2 linked regions of the Bacillus pumilus genome follow. The protein of the gene in region 1 interacts with the protein of each later gene in a pairwise test. Links are inferred from orthologs where the notes say so. Each region holds a gene or a part of one and is shown on either strand. Other genes may lie near its edges.

What was found.
Region 2: the proteins of zapA (region 1) and ftsZ interact in binary tests that used the Bacillus subtilis proteins (3 or more experiments, as listed by UniProt). The link is inferred for Bacillus pumilus from one-to-one orthologs.

Annotation. Positions count from the first base shown.
Region 1 is NZ_LT906438.1:2,558,537-2,565,877, reverse strand. Bases 2,267-4,933 are described here. They hold zapA (cell division protein ZapA), read left to right. Parts: upstream 2,267-3,304; coding sequence 3,305-3,562; downstream 3,563-4,933. Other genes in these bases: polX (DNA polymerase/3'-5' exonuclease PolX), read left to right, coding at 4,218-4,933; CKW02_RS13180 (CvpA family protein), read left to right, coding at 3,570-4,103; rnhC (ribonuclease HIII), read right to left, coding at 2,267-3,170. Also shown: pheT (phenylalanine--tRNA ligase subunit beta), read left to right, coding at 1-2,208; more of rnhC, read right to left, coding at 2,247-2,266; more of polX, read left to right, coding at 4,934-5,930; CKW02_RS13170 (endonuclease MutS2), read left to right, coding at 5,952-7,341. UniProt on the Bacillus subtilis protein: Activator of cell division through the inhibition of FtsZ GTPase activity, therefore promoting FtsZ assembly into bundles of protofilaments necessary for the formation of the division Z ring.
Region 2 is NZ_LT906438.1:1,478,280-1,485,731, forward strand. Bases 1,822-4,599 are described here. They hold ftsZ (cell division protein FtsZ), read left to right. Parts: upstream 1,822-2,526; coding sequence 2,527-3,672; downstream 3,673-4,599. Other genes in these bases: ftsA (cell division protein FtsA), read left to right, coding at 1,822-2,493; CKW02_RS07475 (S8 family peptidase), read left to right, coding at 3,964-4,599. In the rest of the region: CKW02_RS07455 (DUF881 domain-containing protein), read left to right, coding at 1-634; CKW02_RS07460 (small basic family protein), read left to right, coding at 634-1,002; more of ftsA, read left to right, coding at 1,162-1,821; more of CKW02_RS07475, read left to right, coding at 4,600-7,452. UniProt on the Bacillus subtilis protein: Essential cell division protein that forms a contractile ring structure (Z ring) at the future cell division site. The regulation of the ring assembly controls the timing and the location of cell division.

The sequences.
Region 1 (7,341 bases):
ATCGGAGAAGACGAACCGGTTCAAATTATTTGCGGAGCTCCGAATGTGGATAAAGGACAATATGTGGCTGTCGCAACGGTTGGCGCAGTCCTTCCTGGGAATTTTAAAATTAAAAAAGCAAAGCTGCGCGGCGAAGAGTCTCATGGCATGATTTGTTCTCTGCAAGAATTAGGTGTCGAAAGCAAACTCGTACCAAAGGAATATGCAGAAGGTATTTTTGTTTTCCCAAATGACGTCAAACCCGGGGATGATGCCCTTCAGGCACTTCAATTAGACGATGCGGTACTTGAGCTTGGCTTAACGCCAAACCGTGCGGATGCCCTGAATATGCTAGGTGTCGCCTATGAGGTTGCAGCCATTTTAGGGAAAGACATCAAACTTCCTGATACAGCACATGACATGTCTTCAGAAAAAACAGCAGACTATATTTCGGTGAAAATTGAAGATCAAGAAGCGAATCCACTTTATGCTGCGAAGATCATTAAAAATGTAAAGATTGGACCAGCACCGCTTTGGATTCAAACAAGATTGATGAATGCAGGCATTCGCCCAATTAACAACGTCGTCGATATTACGAACTTTGTACTGCTTGAATACGGTCAGCCGCTTCATGCATTTGATTATGACCGCTTTGGTTCAAAGCAAGTGGTCGTACGTAAAGCGACTGATAGCGAAAGCATTCAAACACTTGATGAGCAAGAACGTACACTTTCATCAAAGCATCTTGTGATCACTAATGGAACGAAAGCGCACGCTGTCGCAGGCGTCATGGGCGGTCTTGAATCAGAGGTGCGTGATGAAACGACAACAATTCTTTTAGAAGCGGCATATTTCAACGGTCAAACAGTCCGTCAAGCATCTAGAGACTTAGGGCTTCGCAGTGAATCAAGCACACGATTTGAAAAAGGACTTGATCCGCAGCGTACGAAATCTGCAGCCGAAAGAGCAGCGCAACTGATCAGTCTCTATGCAGGTGGTGAAGTGCTAAGCGGGACTGTGGAGGAAAACCACCTGCAAACAAGTATGAATGTCATCCACGTATCCACTGAGCGTGTGAACAAGGTGCTTGGCATGAGCATTTCAAAAGAAGATATGATTCAAATTTTCAACAAACTGGGCTTTACAGTAGGCGAATCAAATGACGTTCTTGTTGTAACGGTTCCTTCTCGCAGAATGGATATTACGATTGAAGAAGATCTCATTGAAGAAGTTGCGAGATTATATGGCTACGATAATATCCCGTCTACACTGCCTGCGACAGCTGGTACAGTTGGCGGTCTTACGCCATATCAAGTGAAGCGCAGAAAGGTGAGACGCTTCTTAGAAGGCGCAGGTCTTTCTCAAGCGATCACGTATTCATTGACAAATCAGCATAAGTCTACAGCTTTTGCACTGAATCCAGCTTATAAAACGAGACTTTCCCTGCCAATGAGTGAAGAACGAAGTGTGCTTAGACAAAGTCTTCTGCCAAACTTACTTGATTCTGTTGCATATAACCTGGCAAGACAAGCTGATTCCTTTGGTTTTTATGAAACGGGTTCTGTGTTCTTAGCAGAAGCTGAAGGAGCAAAGCCGGTGGAAAAAGAGCATGTCGCTGGTGCGCTGACAGGCTTATGGCATAAAAATCTTTGGCAGGGCGAGAAAAAAGCCGTCGATTTTTATGTAGCGAAAGGAATTGCAGAAGGTCTATTTGAAAAGCTTGGTGTATCAGACCAAATCACATATGTTCAAGCAGAGCGTGAGGGTCTTCACCCAGGTCGAACAGCAGATGTTCATTTAAATGGAAAAGTCATTGGGTTTGTTGCTGCACTTCATCCAGTCATTGAAAAGGAATTAGATTTAAAAGAAACATATGTCTTCGAGTTTGATTTAACAGATGTGATGACATCTGAATCGAAGGATATGAAATATACAGCGATTGCGAGATTCCCTGCTGTGACAAGAGATATTGCACTTGTTGTAGATCAGAATATCTCAAGCGGACAGCTGGAGCGCGTCATCTATGAGGCAGGCGAGGATTTACTGACAGACCTATCCGTCTTTGATGTGTATGAAGGTGAACATATGGAAGAAGGCAAAAAATCTGTTGCATTCTCTCTCCAATATCTAAATCCGGAACAAACATTGACAGAGGAAGAAGTCACGGCTGTTCATACAAAAGTATTGAAAGCATTAGAAGATACGTATCAAGCCGTCTTGCGCGGTTAAAGAAAAAAGAGCTAAGGCCATATAGGCCTAGCTCTTTTTTATAGCCATTTTTTCGCTTTTTGTGTGTTGGCAAAATGCAGTTTTGTAAATTGACGTAAAGCCTCTTCGCCGTGCAGCTTGATGAGCTTTGCAGCCGCCTTGTCCACATGAGGACCGGCTCCTTTTGGAATGTCAAACCCTGCTGCTTTAGATAACTTATCCATTTCAATTAAAAAAGCGTATCTTGCAATAATGGAAGCAGCAGCAACTGACAAATGAATGCCTTCTGCTTTTGTGCTAAAGTACGTCCGCTCCCGAATGATTTTTTTCCCAGCAAGATGCTTGAAATAAATACCTGGTTCTGCAAATTGGTCAATCAAAATAGCTTCAGGCTGCTTCCCGTCTAATTTCTCTAGCACAGAGGTGATGACTTGGTTATGAAGAAGCGCCTTCATTTTCCCTTGGCTCATGCCCTTTTCCTGCATCGCATTGTACTTTTCATTTCGGAGCACAAGAAGGCTGAACGGAATGGTTTTGATGAGATCTTTGGCAATATTGATAATCTGCGGGTCTTTTAGACCTTTTGAGTCTTTTACGCCAAGCTCTTTCATAAGAGCAAGCTGGCTGGCATCAACATAAGCGGCACAGACCGTCATCGGTCCAAAATAATCACCTGTTCCTACTTCATCTGAACCGATGACGGACATAGAAGCAATCCCTGACGGCGGACTATATTTTGTGACAGCCGGTGCTTTTGGGCTTTTCGTATCAGCTGCTTTTAAATGGCTGAATTGACTAGCTTCAGCTTCAGCCTTTTGTCCTTGAAACAGCACTTTTCCAGATCGATAGGCTGTAATTGTACAGCCAGAGACCTTTGCTTGAAAAAGGGCGCCTGGTGGTAACGTATCAGTTAAGTGGTGCGCATACGCGCTCTTCATTTTTTTAAGGTCTTCTGATGTTGCTTTTAAGACGGATTGGGGCACAGTGGATAACTCCTTTTTACCTTGATATCATTGATTTCTAAAGTGTACCATAACAGGGAAGGGCTCGTCTTTCCATTCAATGTCTAAACATGTTATGATAGAGACTAGGATTCTCGTGGAATGGAGGAGAAACGTTGTCTGACGGCGGTAAAACGAAAACAACAGTTGAGATTTACGGACAGTCCTATACGATCATCGGTCAAGAAACGAAGATGCATATGCGACACGTTGCTTCAATTGTTGATGATAAAATGAGAGAAATAAATGAAAAAAACCCATACCTTGATATAAACAAATTAGCTGTACTGACAGCAGTCAATGTCGTCCACGACTACATGAAATTAAAAGAGCAATACGAAAAACTAGAGATTCAGCTTAAAGAAAAGGAATGAAATTACCGTGATCGATATCATCATTTTGTTTTTGCTTCTTATGGGAACGCTTGTCGGTCTAAAACGCGGGTTTATTCTTCAATTTATTAAATTGATCAGCTTTGTTGTTTCTATCTTAGTGGCTTCCATGTTTTATCAGTCACTTGCACCACAGCTTACATGGATTCCAGCACCTAATTTTAGCGGCGGTCAAGCGCAGCTCGCTTTCTTTAGTGGGAATCTAGAAACAGCTTATTATAATACCATTGCGTTTATCATTCTGTTTATCTTGACCAAAATCCTGCTCGCCATCATTGGCGGATTGCTCACAACCATTGCAAGTATACCTGTGATTAAACAGGTCAACAAACTGCTAGGCGGTGTTTTAGGATTTCTTGAAACCTATCTATTTGTATTTATTCTCTTGTTTGTCGCTGCATTACTTCCAGTCGATGCACTGCAAACAATGTTGAGTAAATCCATATTAGCAGATGCGATCGTAAGCAACACCCCTTATCTGTCCGGTCTTGTCAAAGACTTATGGACGACGTATGGAGTTTAAAAACTTCTCCTTTCTTGGAGAAGTTTTTTCTCATTCCATGACAGAAAGTTGTAGGATGAAGGAAAAGTTTGTATATTTATAAAGGAAGATGCCAAAGCGGCTGGAGGATGAGAGATGAATAAAAAAGATATTATCAAACTTCTTGAAACAATTGCAATATATATGGAGCTAAAAGGAGATAATCCTTTTAAGATTTCTGCCTTTCGTAAAGCAGCAGCGGCACTGGAGCAAGATGACCGCAGCCTTTCTCAAATAGATGATCTATTAGCATTACCTGGCATTGGAAAAGGAACCTTTGCTGTGATCACTGAGTATATCGAAAAAGGACAATCAGAAACACTCGAACAATTAAAAACGGAAGTGCCCGAAGGACTTGTCCCGCTTTTGAAATTACCAGGACTCGGCGGGAAGAAGATCGCTAAGCTTTACCAAGAGCTTGGCGTCCATGATGCACAATCTCTAAAAGAAGCATGCGAAGCGGAAAAGGTACAAGCGCTTGCTGGCTTCGGCAAAAAAACAGAAGAAAAGATTCTCGCAGCGCTTGAGGAAGCAGGAAAGCAGCCGGAACGACTGCCAATTGGCTTTGCATTAGATGTGGCAGAGCGGATTGATTATGCCCTTGAAGAGATGGAAGGTATCATCCGTTTTTCAAGAACCGGCAGTTTAAGACGTGCACGCGAAACCGTCAAAGATTTAGATTATATCATTGCAACAGACAATCCTGAGCAAGTTAGAGAGCAGCTCGTTGCACTTGATGATGTCAAAGATGTTATCGCAAGCGGTGATACGAAGGTATCTGTTGTGCTTGCCCTTGATTTTGAGATCAGTGTCGACTTCCGGCTTGTGACAGTAGACCAATTCGCAACTACGCTGCACCATTTCACTGGCTCAAAAGATCACAATATTCGAATGCGTCAGCTTGCGAAGGAACGCGGAGAGCGCATTAGCGAATATGGTGTGGAAACAATTGAAACTGGAGAAGTAAAAACGTTTGAAGACGAAAGCGCTTTTTATGCACATTTTCAACTTCCGCTCATTCCGCCAGAAATTCGTGAAACCGGAGCGGAGATTGATACGTATAAAGAAAGTATGCAGTTTGTAGAACTGAAAGATATTAAAGGCGACCTTCATATGCACTCGACATGGAGTGACGGAGCATTCTCTATTCGTGAAATGGCGGAAGCATGTATTGCCAAAGGCTATGAATACATGGCGATTACAGACCACTCGCAATATTTAAAAGTAGCAAACGGTTTAACAAAAGAACGTTTGCGTCTGCAAGCAAAAGAAATTGATAAGATTAATCAGGAATTCGAGCATTTTCACATTTTCAAAGGGGTAGAAATGGATATCCTGCCGGATGGATCGTTAGATTATGATGATGATTTTTTAAAAGACATGGATTTTGTCATTGCGTCTATTCATTCTAGCTTCTCTCAGCCGGAAGAAGTCATTATGGAACGCCTTGAAAATGCCTTGCGTAATCAGCATGTCGATTTAATTGCACATCCAACAGGCCGTTTGATCGGCAGACGGGATGGCTATGCCTTAAATATAGATCAACTCATAGAGCTTGCGAAGAAAACGGGAACTGCACTTGAGCTCAACAGCAATCCGTCAAGACTGGATTTGAAAACAGAGCATTTAATCAAAGCAAATGAAGCGGGTGTGCACATCATGATCAATACAGATGCGCACAACATCGCCATGCTGGAACATATGGAAGTCGGTGTAACAGCTGCAAGAAAGGGCTGGACACCAAAAGAAAATGTCGTGAATACTTTTACTCTAAACGAGATCAAAAAGTTTTTAACGCGTGACAGGTAGTCGTTAGGAGGCTGGACCATGCTGCAACAAAAAGTGTTAGCATCATTAGAATTTCATAAAGTAAAAGAAAAAGTGATGTCCTATACCGCATCCACATTAGGAAAAGAAAGAGCGCAGGATTTAACACCTCTGACGGATATAGAAACCATTCAGCATTTGCTGGAAGAGGTAGAAGAAGCGCAAGATGTGATCCGTTTAAAGGGATCTGCGCCATTTGGCGGGTTAACAGATATTAGACGCGCAGTGAAACGGGCAGAAATCGGCAGTACATTAAGCCCTTCTGAGCTGATGGAAATCGCAGGGCTATTATATGCGGTGAAAAATATGAAGCACTTTCTCACGTCCATGTATGAAGATGGAGTAGATATACCGCGCCTTCATACATATGCTGAGACACTGATATTACTGCCTGAAATCAGAAAAGAAATCGAAAGCTGTATTGGTGATAATGGAGAAGTGCTTGATCATGCAACTCCTGCACTTCGTTCATTGCGTATTCAATTACGCTCACTAGAATCAAAGGTCCGCGATAAATTAGAATCGATGATTCGTTCACAATCGGCTTCGAAAATGCTGTCAGACACAATTGTCACCATTCGTAATGACCGGTTTGTTATTCCGGTGAAACAAGAGTACCGCTCGAATTACGGCGGAATTGTTCATGACCAGTCTTCATCAGGGGCGACCCTTTTTATTGAGCCGCAAGTGGTCGTGGATGTAAATAACACCTTGCAGCAAACCCGTTTAAAAGAGAAGCAAGAGGTTGAAAAGATTCTGCAAATGCTGACAGAGAGCGTTTCAGAGCACATTGGGGAACTGCTTCACAATGTAAAGGAACTGCAGACGCTAGATTTTATTTTTGCTAAAGCTAAATATGCAAAGACAGAAAAAGCCACAAAACCTGCTGTGAATGATCAAGGAGAAATCTATTTAAAACGAGCAAGACATCCTCTATTGCCCCGGGATCAAGTTGTCGCAAATGATATTGAGCTCGGTAAAGATTTTTCAACGATCGTGATCACTGGACCAAATACAGGGGGAAAGACCGTTACTTTAAAAACGCTAGGTCTTCTGACGCTGATGACACAGGCGGGCCTCCATATTCCAGTTGAAGAAGGCTCTGAAGTGGCTGTGTTCGACCAAGTCTTTGCTGATATTGGAGACGAACAATCCATTGAACAAAGCTTGAGTACGTTCTCATCTCATATGGTCAATATTGTCGATATCTTAAAGCATTTGACTTCTAATTCTCTCGTCTTATTTGATGAATTAGGGGCAGGAACAGACCCAGCTGAAGGTGCGGCACTTGCGATGAGCATATTAGATGAAGTGCATCAAACGAATGCACGTGTCATCGCAACGACTCATTACCCCGAGCTGAAGGCATATGGGTATAACCGGGAAGGCGTCA
Region 2 (7,452 bases), 1.1 Mb from region 1 along the record:
CAAAGTTCGTGATACTCGTGATGTGTGGGAACTGAGAGAGGATTTATCTGCATCTAAAAGTAAGGAATTGGATTTGCTCAAAGAAATTGATAAATACGACGAGATGCTAAAAAAATATGGTCATCAAGGAGACCGATCAAAAGAAGCACAATTAACAAAAACATTAAAGGATTTAAAAGAAAAGGCTGGTTTTACAGAAGTGGAAGGGGAGGGGATTGAAATTGAAATATCTCAGCTTTTTTCCAAGGACCTTACCGGAGAAGAAGTGAAAAATATCCCACCTGATCTTCTGAAAAAGTTAATGAATGAAGCCAATATGTTTGGGGCAAAACATATTTCCATCAATGATCGCCGTGTCATTAATACAAGTGTCATTCGAGATATTAATGGCACGACAAAAATGGATGGCTACAGCCTAGATAGTGATGAAGTCACCATTAAAATAATTAGTGAGCAGGCTGACAAATTATACAGCCGTTTAAATGTATCAGATATTGGTGATTTGTTTGCTCAGGAAAACTTCAGCTTGAGTATGAGCCAGCCGAAGAAAAAAATCCACTTAAAAGCATATGACGGTGCAATTCAAGTAAACGAATTGAAGCCTCTTGACGATGTAAAGGAGGGAAAATCTTAATGTGGCTTCCTGTACTTGGCTTAATCATAGGAGTTGCGATCGGTTTCTTAACTAATTTTACGATACCGAATGAGTATTCTAATTATCTTTCCCTCGCTGTACTTGCTGCGCTTGATACATTGATTGGTGGAATCCGGGCACATCTGCAAGGGGCATACGATGAACTAGTGTTTGTATCAGGCTTCTTCTTTAATATTATACTGGCAATAAGTTTAGCTTTTCTGGGCGTCCATCTTGGTGTAGACTTGTACTTAGTCGGAATGTTTGCATTCGGCGTTAGATTGTTTCAAAATATAGCAGTTATTAGAAGAATTCTCCTAACAAAATGGACAATTTCTAGAGAAAAAAAGAAAAAAAGTGAGTCATAAAAAAGGATATACATATGATGTAACGAATATTTTCAGTAATCCTAATAAAAAATGTTGATTTTTTAAGTTTTGTTACACACTTGTAAAAACACATTCATTGTATTGTTGTTCAGCAAATAATAGAATAGAAAGTATTGATATGTGAGGAGGTGCCATAGAATGAACAACAATGAAATTTACGTCAGCCTTGACATCGGTACATCCAATATAAAAGTCATCGTCGGAGAAATGGCGGATGATTCGCTTAACATTATAGGTGTTGGAAATGTCCCTTCAGAGGGGTTAAAAAAAGGGTCGATTGTTGATATAGATGAGACAGTTCATTCTATTAGACAAGCATTTGAACAGGCTGAGAGAATGGTAGGTTTTCCTTTACAAAAGGCGATTGTCGGAATTAACGGAAACCACATTCATATTCAGAATACGAGCGGCGTAGTCGCAGTATCTAGTGAAAACAAAGAAATACATGCTGAAGATGTGAGACGTGTCTTAGATGCTGCACAAGTAGTATCTATTCCTCAAGAACATCTCGTCGTAGACGTGATTCCGAGACAATTTATCGTCGACGGAAGAGATGAGATCACAGATCCGAAAAAAATGCTTGGTGTTCGGCTAGAGGTGGAAGGATCGTTAATTACAGGTTCTAAAACGATTCTACATAACTGGCTCCGATGTGTAGAAAGAGCTGGAATTGAAATACTGGATATATGCTTGCAGCCACTCGCATCGGGCTCGGCAGCATTATCGAAAGATGAAAAAAATCTTGGGGTAGCTCTTGTCGATATTGGCGGCGGATCTACAACGATTTCCGTATTTGAAAACGGGCATCTCTATTCTACTCACAGTATCCCTTTGGGCGGAGAGAACATAACAAAAGATTTGTCTATAGGACTTAGAACTTCCACTGAAGAAGCTGAACGAATCAAAAAACAATTTGGGCATGCGTTTTATGATGAGGCATCGACTGAGGAGACATTTGAAGTTTCTGTGATCGGTACCGATCAAAAACAAACGTATACACAAATTGATGCGGCTAACATTATTGAAGCGCGGCTGGAAGAAATCCTGCTCTTTGTGGCAGAGGAATTAAGAAATATGGGTGTCCATGATTTGCCTGGTGGATTCGTTCTAACAGGTGGACAGGCAGCCATTCCAGGTATCCTTTCTCTTGCACAAACAGTCTTGCAAAACAATGTCAGGATTGCAAGTCCGAATTATATCGGGGTGAGAGAGCCTCAATATATGACAGGAGTGGGTCTGATCCATTTTGCTTATCGCAATGCAAAGATTCAGGGCAGACAAGTTGGATTCCAAATGCCAGATGAGGCGTTTCATGAAGTAGGCGCATCCATGGAGCCGGTTTCTTCTGCACCACAAGTGAAAGAAGCGCAGCCAAGACCGAAAGTAAAACAAAAAGCACAACAAGCACAACAAGAGACAAATAAAAAACCGGGCAAAATGAAAAAACTATTTAATATGTTCTGGGAATAGAATTAGATTTTCGACGGATTAGGAGGATTCAGCATGTTGGAGTTTGAAACAAATATAGACGGCCTAGCATCAATTAAAGTAATCGGAGTAGGTGGCGGCGGGAATAACGCTGTCAACCGAATGATTGAAAATGACGTACAAGGTGTCGATTTTATTGCAGTCAATACTGATGCACAGGCGTTAAATCTATCAAAAGCAGAAACTAAAATGCAAATCGGTGCTAAGCTGACAAGAGGGCTTGGAGCAGGTGCGAATCCTGAAGTCGGTAAAAAAGCTGCTGAGGAAAGCAAAGAGCAGATTGAAGAAGTATTAAAAGGCGCAGACATGGTCTTCGTTACAGCTGGTATGGGCGGTGGAACTGGTACGGGTGCTGCACCTGTCATTGCAAAAATCGCAAAAGATTCTGGTGCATTGACAGTTGGAGTTGTGACTCGTCCTTTCACATTTGAAGGAAGAAAGCGTCAGCTTCAAGCAGTTGAAGGAATTGCTTCTATGAAAGAAGCCGTTGACACATTAATCGTGATTCCAAACGATCGCTTGCTTGAAATTGTTGATAAAAACACGCCAATGCTGGAAGCATTCCGCGCGGCAGATAACGTGCTTAGACAAGGTGTTCAAGGGATTTCAGATTTAATTGCAACACCAGGTCTGATTAACCTTGACTTTGCTGACGTGAAAACCATCATGTCCAATAAAGGTTCAGCTCTTATGGGTATTGGTGTCGCAACAGGTGAAAACCGTGCTGCGGAAGCCGCGAAGAAAGCCATTTCCTCACCACTTCTAGAAACAGCAATCGATGGTGCTCAAGGTGTCATCATGAACATTACGGGTGGAACGAACCTAAGTCTTTATGAAGTGCAAGAAGCGGCGGATATTGTGGCTTCTGCATCTGACGAAGATGTAAACATGATTTTCGGGTCTGTCATCAATGATAACTTGAAGGATGAAATTGTGGTGACTGTGATCGCTACTGGATTTATTGAGCAAGAACCAGAAGTGACAAAATCACAAAGAAACCCATTAGGACAAGGATTAAAGCAAAATCAATCCATTCCTCAAAAACGTGAAGTAAAACGTGAGGAACATCAACAGCCATCATCTCAGCCAAGACAAAATACACAATCAAGTGATGATACGCTAGACATTCCAACGTTCTTACGCAACCGCAATAAACGCTAATCGAGTATAGCTTAACCCCTTCCATTGGAAGGGGTTTTTTTATGTCTCAACTTATAAGGGTTTCTAATCAAAAAGTCATAAATACGTGAAAGCTACTTCAATTTCCATATGTAATTTGACTTATGGTGTTTAAGAAAAAAGAATCATTTTTACTCCCTCTTACAAAAAACGACAAAATGATGAACTTTATTTGACTACATTAAATAGAACACCATGAATCTTGTCATGAACAACAGAAGGAAAGGAGTGGGACCTATACTCTGTTTGGACATTTGAGGAGGAGGGATTTGATTGAAATTGAAGTTTCGCAAGACCGCAGGCTATCGTTTGATGAGTCTTTTGGTGATTGGTACTTTAACGATGACAAGCTTTGGGACGGTTCAAGCAACATCGACTTCTACCTCATATCAGGAGGAAGCTGTCTCCTCTAAGACTACAAAAGCAAAGATCTCATCTAGATTAATGAAGCAGTTTCAGCAGGATGATCAGGTGACTTTTTTAATCAAAATGAAAGAGCAAACAAATACGCAAAATGTGGCGAAGGAAGCGGTGATCAAAGCCAAAAAACAGAAATTAACAGCGGCTAAAACGCAATACACAAAAAGATCAGCTGTCGTATCCGAATTAAGAGCAACGTCTGAAAAGACGCAGGAAGCGCTCCTTACGTATTTACAAAAGGAACAAAAGAAAAAGCAAGTGAAGGAGATTCATTCGTACTATATTGTGAATGGTTTAGCGGTGACGGGAACGAAAGAAGTCATGGAAAAGGTGGCTGCCTTCCCAGAAGTAGATCAAGTGTTGCCAAATGAAACCCGTCAAATTCACCGGCCGGTTGATTTGAAGACGAAGCAGAAAAAACAAATGAAAGCAGTAGGTGGAGTCGAGTGGAACATTTCTCAAGTTCATGCTCCAGAAGCGTGGGCTTTAGGTTATGACGGTACTGGTACAGTTGTGGCAAGTATTGATACAGGAGTGGAATGGGATCATCCTGCTTTAAAGGAAAAATACCGCGGATTTGATCCAGCACATCCGAATGAACCAACTCATGAATTCAATTGGTACGATGCTACGACAGGATCTGAAGCGCCATATGATGATTTAGAGCATGGTACACATGTAACGGGAACGATGGTTGGCTCTGAGCCAGATGGAAAGAATCAAATCGGAGTCGCACCGGGCGCAAAATGGATTGCGGTGAAAGCTTTCTCAGAAGATGGTGGGACAGATGCTGATCTGCTTGACGCAGGTGAGTGGATTTTAGCACCAAAAGATGAGGCCGGCAACCCGCATCCAGAAAAGGCACCAGATGTTGTCAATAATTCTTGGGGAGGTGGACCTGGCCTAGATGATTGGTATAAAGATGTCGTCAATACTTGGAGAGCGGCGGACATCTTCCCAGAGTTTTCAGCTGGCAATACCGATTTATTCAACCCTGGTGGTGAAGGATCTATTGCGAATCCTGCGAACTATCAAGAGGTCTTTGCAACGGGTGCTACGGATCAAGATAACAAATTGGGGTCTTTCTCGCTGCAAGGTCCGTCTCCATATGGTGGCATGAAACCAGACATTGCCGCCCCAGGGGTAAACATTCGTTCATCCATTCCTGGGAAAGGGTATGAGGATGGCTGGAATGGGACGTCGATGGCTGGTCCGCATGTTTCAGCTGTTGTGGCTCTTCTTCGCCAAGCACAGTCAGATCTTTCTGTTGAAGAGATTGAACAAATTCTGATTGATACAGCGAAGCCGTTAACTGATCAGCAATTCCCGGAATCCCCAAACAATGGCTATGGGGCAGGTTTAGTTGATGCAAGAGAGGCGATTACGGCATTAACAGATGGAATTGGCATGATTGAAGGACAGGTGACAAACGAAGATGTTCATTTAGATGATATGAAAATAACAGATCAAGCCTTGACTCAAAAAGATAAGGCGGTACACCCACATAAGAAGCCTGCGAACATAAAAGAATTGAAAAAGGAAAAAAATCTAGCTGGTCCGTCCATCAAAGCTCTTCCAATGAAAGCGGAAATTAGTGTTCTTGAAAGCGGCAAGTCAACGTACACAGATGAAGCGACAGGGAGATATCAGCTTCCTCACAGTGCAGGAAAATTCACAGTGAAAGCGGAAGCTTACGGATTTGAATCACGCACACAAACCGTCCATATTTCTTCAAATAAAACGGCAGAGGCGAATTTCGCCTTACAGCCACTAAAGAAACGAACGATATCTGGCACAATTGCCAACGAAACAACGGGTGAAAAGATAAAGGATGCCACGGTTTATCTTGTAGAGGATGCGAAAATTAAGCCGGTGAAAACAAATGAATCTGGCGAATTTTCTCTTGAGGCATTGAGCGGTGTCTATACCGTCAAAGTATTTGCCAAAGGATTTAAAGGATATTCTTTTACAGCAGATGTGACAGAAAAGCCAGTTGGAAAAAACATTCAGCTAGAGCCATTCATCGGCTTTGCTGGGGAAATTGGCTACGATGATGGAACAGCTGAAAATGCTAGAGCCTTCTATGATCCTGGCAATGGCTGGGCTGTGAAGTTTTCATTAGAAAAGGGGAAGAAACAAGCGCAACTCACAGGAGGGCTTTTCCGTTTCTGGTCATCAGAGTGGCCAGCTCCTGGAGGGAATGAATTTGCAGTTGAAGTGTATGACGCTTCTGGGAAGAACGGAGCTCCAGGGGAGAAAATGGCAGGACCTCTAAAAGCAAAAGCGCTGCGTAATGGGGAATGGACAAAAGTAGATTTAGAAGATCAAGCCATTACGGTGGATGGAGATTTCTATCTTGTCTATATTCAAACGAAAAAGAATACGGAATCTCCAGGGCTTGCAACTGATGAAGATGGACCAAATGCTGAAAGAAGCTGGCAGCTGACAAGCGGTGCATTTTCTCCTTCTCCAAAAGAAGAGGGAAATTATATGATTCGTGCGCTTGTTGACTATGAAGCAGATGTGCCAGAGATTATATCTCCAAAGGCAGGCGTCATTACGAACAAAGATGAACTGGAGATTGAAGGCAAAGCCTCTCCTGGGCTTGATGTAGCGATCTATCAAAACGACGAAGAGATTGCCAAAGTGAAAGCAGATCAGTCAGGCGCCTTCAAAGAAAAGGTCACAGTTTCAAGTGGAGAGCATGTATTCACGGCTGCAACTGTTACGGATAAAGGTGCAACAAAACGATCTACACCAGTAAAGGTAATCATTGATCAAACAGCGCCAGCGCTCACTATCGATACACCGAAAAAAGGGGAAAAGACGAATAAAGAATCGCTCACTGTAGAAGGAAAGGTCACAGATGATCATCTTGATCAAGTCACCGTAAATGGAAAAAAGGCAACCATAAAAGAAGGGAAGTATTCCGTAAGAATACTGCTTGAGAACGGGAAAAATATGATCAAAGTCACAGCGAAAGATGCAGCAGGAAACAAAACAACTAAAAAAATCAATATCGATGTCCAATACGAGGCACCTGAGATTTCTAAGCTGACTCCAGCAGAGAATGTCCATCTGGCATCAGGGGAGTCTGTTAAAATTTCATTTCACAGCAGAGAAAAGCTAGACGCAACGTTTGTCATTCACATGCCGCTGACAAATGCGAGATCAAAGCTTCAAAATACTACAGAGCTGCCGCTTCGCGAAGTATCGAGCGGAACGTATGAAGGTTACTGGACTGCTACTTCTACCGCCAAAGCAAAAGGTGCGGTCATTGAGGTGATTGTGCGAGATGATTATGGAAATGTCACAAGACAAAAAGCTTCAGGCACATTAAAC